Regions from separate parts of the Burkholderia sp. NLJ2 genome, predicted to be linked through region 2. Evidence: riboswitches for the same ligand, from Rfam matches in the RefSeq annotation. Region 2 holds a riboswitch; the other holds the start of a gene.
The links. Region 2 has a riboswitch for thiamine pyrophosphate ahead of thiC (phosphomethylpyrimidine synthase ThiC). Riboswitches for the same ligand answer to the same signal wherever they lie in the genome.
Positions count from the first base shown of each region.

Region 1: linked by a shared signal. The riboswitch ahead of R9B84_RS01965 (FAD-dependent oxidoreductase) and the one ahead of thiC (phosphomethylpyrimidine synthase ThiC) in region 2 are both predicted to bind thiamine pyrophosphate.

Region 1 is NZ_CP137808.1:433,593-440,308, reverse strand. Features, by position in the region: gene thiE (thiamine phosphate synthase) at 1-487, opposite strand, end outside; gene R9B84_RS01975 (thiazole synthase) at 484-1,299, opposite strand; gene thiS (sulfur carrier protein ThiS) at 1,338-1,535, opposite strand; gene R9B84_RS01965 (FAD-dependent oxidoreductase) at 1,568-2,704, opposite strand; TPP riboswitch at 2,939-3,061, opposite strand; gene R9B84_RS01960 (ABC transporter ATP-binding protein/permease) at 3,332-5,104, shown strand; gene R9B84_RS01955 (SDR family NAD(P)-dependent oxidoreductase) at 5,101-5,868, shown strand; gene R9B84_RS01950 (MFS transporter) at 6,010-6,716, shown strand, end outside.
Region 2 is NZ_CP137808.1:1,361,299-1,368,014, reverse strand. Features, by position in the region: gene R9B84_RS06295 (methyl-accepting chemotaxis protein) at 168-1,895, shown strand; gene R9B84_RS06290 (molybdopterin-dependent oxidoreductase) at 1,942-2,730, opposite strand; gene R9B84_RS06285 (cytochrome b/b6 domain-containing protein) at 2,760-3,392, opposite strand; gene R9B84_RS06280 (pentapeptide MXKDX repeat protein) at 3,565-3,834, opposite strand; TPP riboswitch at 4,104-4,220, shown strand; gene thiC (phosphomethylpyrimidine synthase ThiC) at 4,345-6,276, shown strand; gene R9B84_RS06270 (glycine zipper 2TM domain-containing protein) at 6,511-6,716, shown strand, end outside.

The DNA of each region.
Region 1 (6,716 bases), 930 kb from region 2:
GCTCGGGCGCGGCCGGCAGCCCGGCGACGCGCGGGAACCGTGCGGCGTCGACCGGCCATGCGTCGGTCGCGCGCGTTTCGTCGCCGTCGCGCCACGCCAGCGCGAGCACCAGCGCGTCGACCGGCGCGAAACCGCAATCGAGAAATGCGGCAAGCGCCGCGATCCAGTCGTCCGCGAGCGGATGCGCGGCGTCGAGCGCGTAGCGCGCGCCCGCCGCGTGCAGCACCGCGCCCTGCTCGTCGAATTCGATCGCGACCGCGTCCGGCGACGCGGGCCGCGATGCGGCCGACGCGCGCGCCTGCGCGGTGCGGTCACCGGTCGACACGATCAGCACGTCACCGACGGCCGGCGCGTCGGGTGCCGCCATGCAGAGCCGGCACGGCGCCGCGCCGCCCGGCCAGTCGCCGAGCCGTGCGCGGATCCGTTCGGCCGCTTCGGCCAGTTCGTCGGCCGGCGGCCAGAATGTATCGGCGAAGCGCGCGCTCATGCGCCGCCCCCGTCCTGGTGCCAGAACGGCATCCCGACGACCGGCGTGCTCGCGTGCGCGGTCTCGCGCGCGTCCATCGGCCCGGCGAGATACGCGGCGCGACCGGCCTCGACGCCCTGCGCAAAGGCGCGCGCCATGATCTCGGGGTGCGTGGCCTGCGACACGGCCGTGTTCAGCAGCACGCCGTCGAAGCCCCATTCCATCACCTGGCACGCGTGCGACGGCACGCCGAGCCCCGCGTCGACGATCAGCGGCACGTCGGGCAGCCGCTCGCGCAGCACGCGCAGGCCGTACGGGTTCACGACGCCCTTGCCCGTGCCGATCGGCGCGCCCCACGGCATCAGCGCCTCGCAGCCGACGTCGAGCAGGCGCCGGCCGATCACGAGATCCTCGGTGCAGTACGGCAGCACCTTGAAACCGTCCCTCACCAGTTGCGCGGCGGCCTCGATCAACCCGACCGGGTCGGGCTGCAGCGTGTAGTCGTCGCCGATCAGCTCGAGCTTGATCCAGTCGGTGCCGAACACCTCGCGCGCCATGTGCGCGGTCGTCACGGCCTCGGCGACGGTCTGGCAGCCGGCCGTGTTCGGCAGCAGCGGCACCGCGTGGCGCTTGAGCAGGTCGAAGAAGCCGGCTTCGGCCGTGCCGCCCGTCATCTGGCGGCGCAGCGCGACCGTCACCATCCCCGGCCGCGACGCGGCGATCGAATCGGACAGCGACTGCAGCGACGGATAGCGCGACGTGCCGAGCAGCACGCGGCTTGCGAAGGTTTCGCCGTACAGCGTCAGCGCGTCGGCGGATGTGAGGGACGTCATGTCGTTTTCCTGGAAGTGCGGGGACGAACCGGCGGCGCTCAGCCGCCCGCGACGGGGTGCACGACGTCGAGCTTGTCGCCCGCCGCGAGCGCGCGCGCCGCATGCTGCGTGCGCGCGACGAAGTTGCCGTTCAACGCGACCGCGTACGGCGGACGCGCGCCGTACGCGGCGAGCGCGTCGGCCACCGTCGCGCCGTCGGGCAGCGTCAGGGTCTGTTGGTTGATCTGAATATCCATGAGGCTTCGTCGGATTCGGTCGGCGGCGCGCGTCAGGCCGGCTGGCGCGCGTCGTTGCGGTGATGAAGGAGCGTCGGCCAGCGCGCGGCGTCGCGCCACGCGGCAAACGCGTCGGCATCGCCAAACGCGCCGCCGAGCGCGGCTTCGGCGAATGCGACCGCCGCGTGCGCGACTTCCGGCGCGATCATGAAGCCGTGCCGGTACAGGCCATTGACGGCGAGCGTCGACGCGCCGTCCCAGATCACCGCCGGGCGATGATCGGGCAGCGTCGGCCGGCACTGCGCATTGAGTTCGAGGATGCGCGCCTCGCCGAACGCCGGATGCACGGAGAACGCCGCGCTCAGCAGCTCGAGCGCGGAGCGCACGCTGACGGGCGACATGTCCTCGCCCTCCACCTCGGTCGCGCCGATCACGTAGAGATCGTCCTGCTTCGGCGCGATGTACAGCGGATAGCGCGGATGCAGCAGCCGCACGGGCCGCGTGAGCCCGATGCCGGGCGCATGCACGCGCGCGACTTCGCCGCGGATGCCGCGCAGCGCGGGCAGCGCGGATTTCGCGCCGAGTCCGCGGCAATCGATCGTGAAATGTGCGTCGGGCAGGTTCGCATCGTCGAGCGTGACGTGCCAGTGCAGGTCGACGCCGCGTTCGCCGAGGCCCGCCGCGAGCGCGCGCAGCGCCTGGCGGTTGTCGAGCTGGCCTTCGCGCGGCAGCAGCAGCCCGCGCGCGAAGCGACCCGCGAGCGCGGGCTCGGCCGCATCGACCTGCGCGCCGGCGAGCGTGACGAAACCGCCGTCGAACAGCTCGGCCGGCGCGTTCGCGCGCACCCGCCGCTCGAACAGCGGCGCCTCGGCGCGGTCCGCGTGATGCCAGACGACGAGCGTGCCGTGATGCTGGAAGAACACGGGTTCGGGCAGTTCGGCGAGCCATTGCGGCCAGCGTGCGAGCGACGCGGCGCCGAGCTCGGTGATCAGCAGCTCCGCGCTCGCCGCTTCCGCGAGCGGCGCGAGCATCGCGGCTGCCACCCACGCGGCCGACTGCTCGCCGTCCGGGCCGCCGCGCTCGTAGAGTGCGACGCGATGCCCGTCGCCCGCGAGCCGCCATGCGATCAGGCGGCCGACGAGGCCGCCGCCGAGCACCGCGAAATCCGGCCGTGAATCCTGGATGTTCATCGCGCACGCTCCTCGCGAACCGCGCGGGCGCGCACGACGAAGGTCGACGCGCACCCGCCGTCCCGTGCGAACGCACGCGACCTCGGGCCGGGAGCCATGCAAAAGACTGAAGATTGTGCGGTCATCATTCCTTCCGTAACGCGCAATGCGCGTACCCAAAAGGACGAAACCGGCAGCAAAGGCCGGCCGGGCGGGACTCGGGCGCTGACCATGTGGGATGGCAGCCAGCGCGGCCCGGCGGGATCAGAAACTTCCCTCGCCGGTATTACCCGGATCGGGTGCGAAGGGTCTTTCTCAGCCTCGCCGCGCCGCCTGGAACATCTGCCGGCCGCGCACGAAGCACCCCTGTTTCGTCGTCGGCCATTAGACCATAAAAGCGGAAAGCGCCGCAAACTGTCCCCCTTGCGGCAAATTCGCCGTCGCGCTGCGCCGCTCTGGCACAATGCCCGCAGGCCGGCCGCACGAGCGGCCGGTTGCCGCGTCACCGCCGGCCCTTAAGCGCCGTTTAAGACGCGCGGGCGACCATCCGGACGCCCGCCGTCAGTCGGCGTCGCGCCCCGGCATGCCGTATCGCGGCGCGCGCCCGGCTTCGCCCGGCCCGCGCGCCGGCTACTCATCAGGAAGCACATGACCCAATCGATCGATCCCGTCCGCTCCGCCGCCTCCGACGCGCCGCAGGACGAGCGCCCGGTATCCGCATGGAGCCTCATCAAGCCCTACTGGGTATCGTCCGAATGGAAATTCGCGTGGGGCCTGCTGGTCACGATCATCGCGATGAACCTCTGCGTGGTCTGGATCAACGTCCGGCTGAATAAGTGGAACGCCGAGTTCTACAACGCGCTGCAGTCGAAGGACGTCCACGACTTCCCGAACCTGCTGATGCAGTTCTCCGCGCTCGCGTTCGGCTTCATCATCCTCGCCGTGTACGGCCGCTACCTGCGGCAGATGCTCGGCTTCCGCTGGCGCCAGTGGCTCACCGACCGTTTTCTCGGCCAGTGGCTCGGCGATCGCGCGTTCTACCGGATCGAGCGTGACCGCCTCGCGGACAACCCCGACCAGCGGATCACCGACGACCTCCAGTCGTTCGCGACCACGACACTCGCACTGTCGCTCGACCTGCTGTCGACGGTCGTCACGCTCGTGTCGTTCATCACGATCCTGTGGTCGCTCGCCGGCGCGCTGACGATCACGCTCGGCGCCACGCCGATCGCGATTCCCGGCTACATGGTGTGGGCGGCCGCACTGTACGCGGTGGTCGGCTCGCTGATCATCCAGAAGGTCGGCCATCCGCTCGTGTCGATCAACTACCAGCAGCAGCGCGTCGAGGCCGACTTCCGCTTCGGGCTGATCCGCGTGCGCGAGAACGCCGAGCAGATCGCGTTCTACGACGGCGAGAAAACCGAGACCGGCAACGCGCAAACCCTCTTCATGCGCATCCGCGACAACTGGTGGCGCGTGATGAAGTACACGAAGCGGCTCACGTTCGTGCTGAGCTTCTACGGGCAGATCGCGATCATCTTCCCGCTCGTCGTCGCCGCGCCGCGCTATTTCGCGGGCGCATTCTCGTTCGGCGTGCTGATGCAGATCTCGTCCGCGTTCGGCACCGTCAGCGATTCGTTCTCGTGGTTCATCAACAGCTACTCGACCCTCGTCGAATGGCGCGCCACCGTCAACCGTCTGCGCGAGTTCAAGCGCGTGATGGGCACGTCGCACCTGAAGGAAAGCCTGTCGCCCGCGACCGAGCACGGCGGCATCAACCTGCACTACGTCGATGCGGCGAAACTGTCGACGTCGTCGCTCAAGCTCGCGCTGCCGAACGGCAATGCGCTCGCGAACATCGGCAACGTGACGATCGAGCCGGGTTCGCGCTGGCTCGTGATCGGCAAGTCGGGTTCCGGCAAGAGCACGTTCATGCGCGCGCTCGCGGGGCTGTGGCCGTTCGGCGACGGCGCGATCGACGCGCCGGTCGGCGCGCGGATGATGTTCGTGCCGCAGACGAGCTATTTGCCGATCGGCACGCTGAAGGCCGCGCTCACCTATCCGGCGACGCCCGATACATTCAGCGACGACGCGTGCCGCGACGCACTGCGCGCATGCCGCCTCGAAGATTACGTCGAGCGCCTCGGCGAAACCGCGCACTGGACGCGCGTGCTGTCGCCGGGCGAGCAGCAGCGTCTGGCCGGCGCACGCGTGCTGCTGCACAAGCCCGACTTCCTGTTCCTCGACGAAGCGACCAGCGCGCTCGACGCCGACAACGAGGCACGCCTCTACCACCTGTTCGCCGAACGGCTGCCGAAAGCCGCGATCGTCAGCATCGCGCACCGCGAGTCGCTGGCCGCGTTCCACATCGGCACGATCAACGTCGAGCGCGTGAACGTCAGCGACAAGGTCGCCGCGTGAACGCACGCGCCGCGCGCATCGCGCTGATCACCGGCGCAGGCTCGGGGATCGGCGCGGCGCTCGCGCGGCGGCTCGCGGCGCCCGGCATCGCGCTGGCGCTGCACGCGCGCGGCGCGACCGACACGGCGCGGGCCCGGCTCGCCGACGTCGAGCACGCCTGCACGGCGGCCGGCGCGGAGTGCATCACGCTCACCGGCGATCTCGCCGAGCCGGGCGTCGCCGCCACGCTCGTCGATGCAACCGCCGCGCGCTTCGGCGGGCTCGACCAGCTCGTCGCGAATGCGGGCTTCGCCGCGCGGCAGGCCTTTTCCGATCTTTCCGCGGATGGGCTCGCGTCCGCCTTCGCGGCGATGCCCGGCGCGTTCTCCGCGCTCGCGGGCCGCGCGCGACCGCTGCTCGAAGCGTCGGCCGCGCCGCGGATCGTCGCGGTCAGTTCGTTCGTTGCGCATCGCTACCGCGCCGACGCGCCGTTCGCGGCCACCGCCGCCGCGAAGGCCGCGCTTGAATCGCTGGTACGCACCGCGGCCGCCGAATTCGCCGCGCGCGGCATCACCGTCAACGCGGTCGCGCCGGGCTTCACGCGCAAGGACCACGGGCCGAGCGCCGGCAACGCCGCCGCGTGGGCACAGGCCGAACAGGCGACACCGCTCGGCCGGATCGCCGAACCCGACGACGTCGCCGCATTGATCGCCTTCCTGCTGTCGGACGCGGCGCGGCAGATCACCGGCCAGGTCATCCATGTCGACGGCGGCCTGACGCTCTGACGCGGCATCGCCCCCGCCTTCCCGCCTTCTCGCCTTCTCGCCTTCTCGCACGAACCTGCGGCCTTTTTTGGCCGACCGCATCGCGATCGTAAAATAACCGCCACGCGGCAGCGCGATACGACACGAGAGGGGGCGGCAAGCATGCAGGCATTCCAGTGGTTCAACGAATTGTCGTCGCGCGAGCGCAAGACGCTCTACGCCGGATTCGGCGGCTACGCGGTCGATGCGTTCGACTTCATGATCTACTCGTTCCTGATCCCGACGCTGATCGCCACGTGGGGGATGACGAAGAGCGAGGCCGGGATGATCGCGACGAGTTCGCTGATCTCGTCGGCAGTCGGCGGCTGGGTCGCCGGCATCCTCGCCGACCGCTACGGCCGCGTGCGCGTGCTGCAGTGGACGATCGCGACGTTCGCGCTGTTCACGTGCCTGTCCGGCTTCACGCATTCGTTCTGGCAGTTGCTCGCGACGCGCACGCTGCAGGGCTTCGGTTTCGGCGGCGAATGGTCGGTCGTGACGATCATGATGGCCGAGACGATCCGCTCGCCCGAGCATCGCGCGAAGGCCGTCGGCACCGTGCAAAGCAGCTGGTCGTTCGGCTGGGCCGCGGCCGCGATCCTGTACTGGGCGTTCTTCGCGCTGCTGCCCGAGCAGGTCGCGTGGCGCGCGTGCTTCTGGATCGGCATCGTGCCCGCGTTGTGGATCCTGTACATCCGCCGCAACGTCAGCGATCCCGACATCTACACGGCCACGCGCCGCGCGCGCGACGAAGGCCGCATATCGGGCCACTTCCTCGAAATCTTCTCGCCGCCGCACCTGCGCGCGACGCTGTTCGGCAGCGCGCTGTG
Region 2 (6,716 bases):
TGGTTTTTTGATCCAGTCGGTCCAATTTTCCTAATGTCCGGATTCGCGGCGCCGTATACCCGGCTATCAACCCTGCCCACATGATGGGATTTTCGTCTTGATGATCTGGCGAATGCCTCGATGCGGACACGGGACTTGACTGGTTTTCTCTTACATGGGTAGCGGGTATGAACAAGTTGACAGGCACCATCAAGCTCAAGATCGGGCTCGCGTTCGGCGCGTGCATTTTCGTCATGGTCGCGATCGGGCTGATGGGGATACGCGGGCTCGCGACATTGAGCTCCGACATGAGCTCGATGTACACGGACAGCACGGTGCCGCTCGAGGACCTGGCAGGCACCCAGGAGGGTGCGCTGCAGATGCGCCTCGGCCTGGAGCGGCTGGTCGCGACGCATGACGCGGCCGAGGCGAAGAACCTCGCCGGCCGCATCCGCGAGCGCGAGAAGAAGGTGCTGGCCGCGTGGAACGACTACTACCCGGCGAAGGTGACGGCCGCCGACGAGCGCAAGATCGCGGATCGGATCGCCGGCCAGCTCGGCGATTTTCGCGCACTCGCCTCGACCGCGCTCGGCGCGGCCGAATCGGGCAACGCCGACGCGACGGCAGCGGCGATCGACAAGATCCGCCCGGTCGGCGCCGCACTCGCCGACGGCATCGACGAGGACATCGTGATCAACGCGAAGCAGGTCAAGGATTCGGCCGACCAGGGCAACGACACGTTCCACACGCTGCTGTGGGTGTTGCTCGGTACCGTCGCGGTCGGCGTGGCCGCCGCGATCGGTGCATGGCTGTATCTGCAGCGCGCGATCACGCAGCCGCTCGGCATCGCGATGAACACCGCGCAACGCATCGCCGAAGGCCACCTCGAGAACGCGATCGAGATCCGCTCGAACGACGAGTTCGGCCGGCTGCTGGTCGCGCTGCGCCAGATGGACACGCAACTCGCGAACATCGTGCGCGACATCAAGGCGTCGAGCGAATCGATCTCGGTCGCGTCGAGCGAGATCGCGGCCGGCAACATGGACCTGTCGTCGCGCACCGAGGAACAGGCCGCGTCGCTCGAGGAAACCGCCGCGAGCATGGAAGAGCTGACCGCGACGGTCAAGCAGAACTCGGACAACGCGCGCCAGGCGACGACGCTCGCGACCAATGCGTCGCAGGTCGCCGACAACGGCAGCGAGGTCGTGCAGCAGATGCTCGCGACGATGACCGAGATCAGCACAAGCTCGGCGAAGATCGCCGACATCACGGGGCTGATCGAAAGCATCGCATTCCAGACCAACATCCTCGCGCTGAACGCGGCGGTCGAGGCCGCGCGCGCCGGCGAACAGGGGCGCGGCTTCGCGGTCGTCGCGGGCGAGGTGCGCAGCCTCGCGCAGCGCGCGTCGAGCGCCGCGAAGGAAATCAAGGAGCTGATCCAGCGCTCGGTCGAGACGGTCCGCGACGGCTCGGAGCAAGCAGAAGCCGTCGGCCGCACGATGGGCGACGTCCAGCAGGCGATCCGCCGCGTCGCGGACATCAACGCCGAGATTTCGGCCGCCTCCGAAGAGCAAAGCCGCGGGATCGAGCAGGTCAACATCGCGGTCGGCCAGATGGACGAAGTCACCCAACAAAACGCGGCGCTCGTCGAACAGGCGTCCGCCGCCGCGCAATCGCTCGAACAGCAGGCCGGGCAGCAGAAGCGCGCGGTGGCGGTGTTCAAGGTCGCCGACCGCGGCGCGCCCGCGCCGACAGCGGCAGCCAGGGCGCCCGCTCCCGCGCCCCGCGCGCCGGCCGCGCGTCCGGTCGCGCGGCGCGTTGCCGCCCGCCCGGCGCCTGCCACCGCGGCTGCGTCGGCTGCCACGGCACCGGCACTCGCGACAGCAGGCGGCGCGGACGACTGGGAAACCTTCTGACCGTCGCACGCCACACGCCGCACGCCGCGCGGCGTGCGGCGCTTGCCTACGATCCGCCGAACCAGTTGTATCCCTGATCGACCCAGTAGCCGCCCGGAAACGTGTCGGTCACGAAGATTTCCATGATGTGTTTCGGGTTCTTGTAGCCGAGCTTGGTCGGCATCCGCAGCTTCATCGGGAAACCGAATTCAGGCGGCAGGCGGCGGCCGTCGTACTCGAACGCGAGCAGCGTCTGCGGATGCAGCGCGGTCGGCATGTCGATGCTCTCGTAGTAGTCGTCCGCGCACTTGAAGCCGACGTATTTCGCATGCGTATCGGCGCCCGCGCGTGCGAGGAATGCGCCGAACGGCGTGCCGCCCCAGCGGCCGATCGCGCTCCACCCTTCCACGCAGATATGCCGCGTGATCTGCTCCGCGTGCGGCAGCGCGCGAAGCTCGTCGAGCGTCCACACGCGCTTGCCCGTCACGCGGCCGGACAGCACGAGCCGATAGGTCGATTCATCGACGTGCGGCACGTCGTCGATCCCGTAGTACGCGTTGAACGGGAATGGCCGCGTGATCTCGGCTTCGGTGTAGGTCGGCGCGAGCCGGTCGGGGCTGAACAGCCACGCCTGCACGCGATCGTTCATGCGCGACACCTTCTCGAGGAACGTGTTGACCGACGCGTCGTCCTGCAGTGTGCAGCCGGTCAGCATCGTCAGGCCGCCGAGCGTCAGCACGCGCCGGTTGAAGAGCCGCCGCGACGGCATCTCGAGCTCGCGGCGCACGTCGAGTTCGAGCGACTTCCGGTCGAGTGCCCAGCGCGGGCGGTCGCGCTTGTGTTCGGATTCGGACATGATGATTTCCTTCGGCACCTTCGTGCCGTTCAACGGCCGCGCAGCATCGCGAGCAGCGAGCGCGGCACCAGCAGCGCCATCGCGACGTGCACGACGAAGAACGCGACGAGCAGCGACATCGCCCAGAAATGCACGACACGCGCGTTGTCGTAACCGCCGAACAGTTCGCGCAGCAGCGGGAACTGCACGGATTTCCAGATCGCGAGCCCCGACAGCACCAGCACGACGAGATCGACGATCGCGGTCAGGTACGCCGCGCGCTGCACCGCGTTGTAGACGCTCAGGTCGGCATGCGACAGCCGCCCGCCGAGCGCCGCGCGCACGTCGCGCCACACGGATGCCGGCGTGACCGGCAGCATCTTGCGCACGAGGCGCCCGGTCGCAAGCGACATCGCCAGGTAGAACAGCCCGTTGCCGACGAGCAGCCACATCGCCGCGAAATGCCATTGCAGCGCGCCGCCGAGCCAGCCGCCGATGGTGATGCCGTGAGGAAACGTGAACGGCGGATAGATCGGCGACGCGTCGTAGATGCGCCAGCCGGACAGCGCCATCAGCACGGCCGCGAGCGCGTTGAGCCAGTGGCTCGCGCGCACCCACAGCGGATGGATCGGACGCGCGGGCGGCGTGGCGGCCGCGCGCCCGGTGGCGGGAACGGTTTGCATGATGAAAACTCCCGGAATGAGGCGACGGAGCGCGAGACGGGGGCCGGAGACCGGCCACGCAACGCATGCGCTGACGCACGGCGTGGCGCGTGCCCCGCGCGTCAGCCGGCACCGCGTACCGTCCCGGCACGCAGCGGCGACACGCGCGTCGGCCGCGCTCCGTCCGTTTCCGTCAGTTCGACGGGGCCATCTTGTCGTCCGATTTCGGCTTGCCCATCGAGTCGTGCGACATCCCGTCCTTCTTCATCGCGTGCTTCTTCATGGCGCCCTTCTTCATCGCGCCGTCCTTGGCCATCGCGTCGTCCTTCGCCATCGCGTCGTGGCCCATCGCGTCCTTCGACATCGACGAACCTTCCTTCGACATCGCGTCGTTCTGCGCATACGCGCCCGTTGCGACCATGGCGAAACCGGCGACACAGGCTGCGATCAGTACTTTTTTCATGACATCTCTCCGAAACATGGGTTTGAGGAGCCGAATAGACGGAGGACGTCGCGGGAAATGACAGCCGTTTCGAAAATATTTTTTTGGGGCTGCCGAAAATGCCGCAATGCTGCGCCGCGCCGTCGTTGTCAGCCGGGCTGCAGGGCCGTGCGGCGATGTCATGCAGCGCGGCTTGCGCGGCAGGCGCGCCGCCCGCAATGCTGCAACTGCACCGCGGCAACCGATCTGCCACCGGTTGAAACCGCCGCAAAGCCAGTGTATCGTGTGCGCTGCTAACGCGGGGGTCCTGCAATGCGCCCGGTCAACAAACCGGCATTGCGGGTGAGAAATACCCTTTGAACCTGATCTGGATAATGCCAGCGCAGGGAAGCGTACGGATTCCGCCGCCATCCTTCTGACGAAATCCGCCGCCTCACCAAGCCTCGTCTCCTGCTTAGCTCGAGCCCCACATTCGTCAAGGGCTCCGGGCAAGCGCCGCAGCGCCTGTCCGGCGCTCACACAGGAGATTGCATGAACGCCAATCCGAAGTTTCTGTCCGCCGACGCCCACGTCGATGCGGCTGCCGTCGCGCCGCTGCCGAATTCGCGGAAAGTCTATGTGACCGGCTCGCAGCCCGACATCCGCGTACCGATGCGCGAAATCACGCAGGCCGACACGCCGACCGGCTTCGGCGGCGAAAAGAATCCGCCGATCTACGTATACGACACGTCGGGCCCCTACACCGATCCGGAAGCCAGGATCGACATCCGCGCGGGCCTGCCCCCGCTGCGCCAGCGCTGGATCGAAGCGCGCGGCGACACCGAAGGGCTCTCCGGCCTGTCGAGCCAGTACGGCCTCGAGCGCGCGGCCGACCCGGCCACCGCCGACCTGCGTTTCCCGGGCCTGCACCGCAACCCGCGCCGCGCGCAGGCCGGCAAGAACGTCACGCAGATGCACTACGCGCGTCAGGGCATCATCACGCCGGAAATGGAATACATCGCGATCCGCGAGAACCAGCGCCGCGCCGAATACCTCGAGAGCCTGAAGTCGAGCGGCCCGAACGGCGCGAAGCTCGCCGCGATGATGGGCCGCCAGCACCCGGGCCAGGCGTTCGGCGCCGCGGCCTACGGCGCGAACGCGCTGGCCGAGATCACGCCCGAGTTCGTGCGCGACGAAATCGCGCGCGGCCGCGCGATCATTCCCGCGAACATCAACCACCCGGAATCCGAGCCGATGATCATCGGCCGCAACTTCCTCGTGAAGATCAACGCGAACATCGGCAACTCGGCCGTCACGTCGTCGATCGGCGAGGAAGTCGACAAGATGACGTGGGCGATCCGCTGGGGCGGCGACACGGTGATGGACCTGTCGACCGGCAAGCACATCCATGAAACGCGCGAGTGGATCATCCGCAACAGCCCGGTGCCGATCGGCACGGTGCCGATCTACCAGGCGCTCGAAAAGGTCAACGGCAAGGCCGAGGACCTGACCTGGGAAATCTTCCGCGACACGCTGATCGAGCAGGCCGAGCAAGGCGTCGACTACTTCACGATCCACGCGGGCGTGCGCCTGCAGTACGTGCCGCTCACCGCGAACCGGATGACGGGCATCGTGTCGCGCGGCGGCTCGATCATGGCGAAGTGGTGCCTCGCGCATCACAAGGAAAGCTTCCTGTACGAACACTTCGAAGAGATCTGCGAGATCATGAAGGCGTACGACGTGAGCTTCTCGCTCGGCGACGGCCTGCGCCCCGGCTCGATCTACGACGCGAACGACGAAGCGCAGCTCGGCGAACTGAAGACGCTCGGCGAACTCACGCAGATCGCGTGGAAGCACGACGTGCAGGTGATGATCGAAGGCCCCGGCCACGTGCCGATGCAGTTGATCAAGGAGAACATGGATCTCCAGCTCGACTGGTGCAAGGAAGCGCCGTTCTACACGCTCGGGCCGCTCACCACCGACATCGCGCCGGGCTACGACCACATCACGTCGGGCATCGGCGCCGCGATGATCGGCTGGTTCGGCACCGCGATGCTGTGCTACGTGACGCCGAAGGAGCACCTCGGCCTGCCGAACAAGGACGACGTGAAGGAAGGCATCATCACGTACAAGCTCGCCGCGCACGCGGCCGACCTGGCCAAGGGCCACCCGGGCGCGCAGGTGCGCGACAACGCGCTGTCGAAGGCGCGCTTCGAGTTCCGCTGGGAAGACCAGTTCAACATCGGTCTCGATCCGGACAAGGCGCGCGAATTCCACGACGAGACGCTGCCGAAGGATTCGGCGAAGGTCGCGCACTTCTGCTCGATGTGCGGCCCGCACTTCTGCTCGATGAAGATCACGCAGGACGTGCGCGAGTTCGCGGCGCAGCAGGGTGTGTCGGAATCCGAAGCGCTGAAGAAAGGGATGGAAGTGAAGGCGGTCGAATTCGTCAAGACCGGCGCCGAGATCTACCACCGTCAATAAGCGAACGCGGCGGTCCGCACTGGACACGCATCGCGATGCACGAAGCCCGCTTTCGAGCGGGCTTTTTTGCGTATGCCGCGTGCCTGCCGATGCACGGGAAACAATTGATTACGAAACCGCGCGCGGCTTAACAAGTGCTTACAGCAGCGTCGCGGGACGGCGCGTAGATTGGGTTCATGCGCGGCCGCCGGCCGGTCGCGCGTCCTTCCGCTCACGACTACAAGGACAACGATCATGACCTATTCGATTCGACGTATTGGGGTATGCGCGCTGCTCGTCGCGACGGTGGCCAGCCTGTCGGCCTGCGATTCGATGACGACGCGCCAGCGCGACACGGCAATCGGTGCGGGTATCGGCGGCGTCGCCGGCGCGGCGATCGGCGGCAACGCGCTGTCGACGCTGGGCGGCGCGGCGGCCGGCGGCATCATCGGCAACCAGGT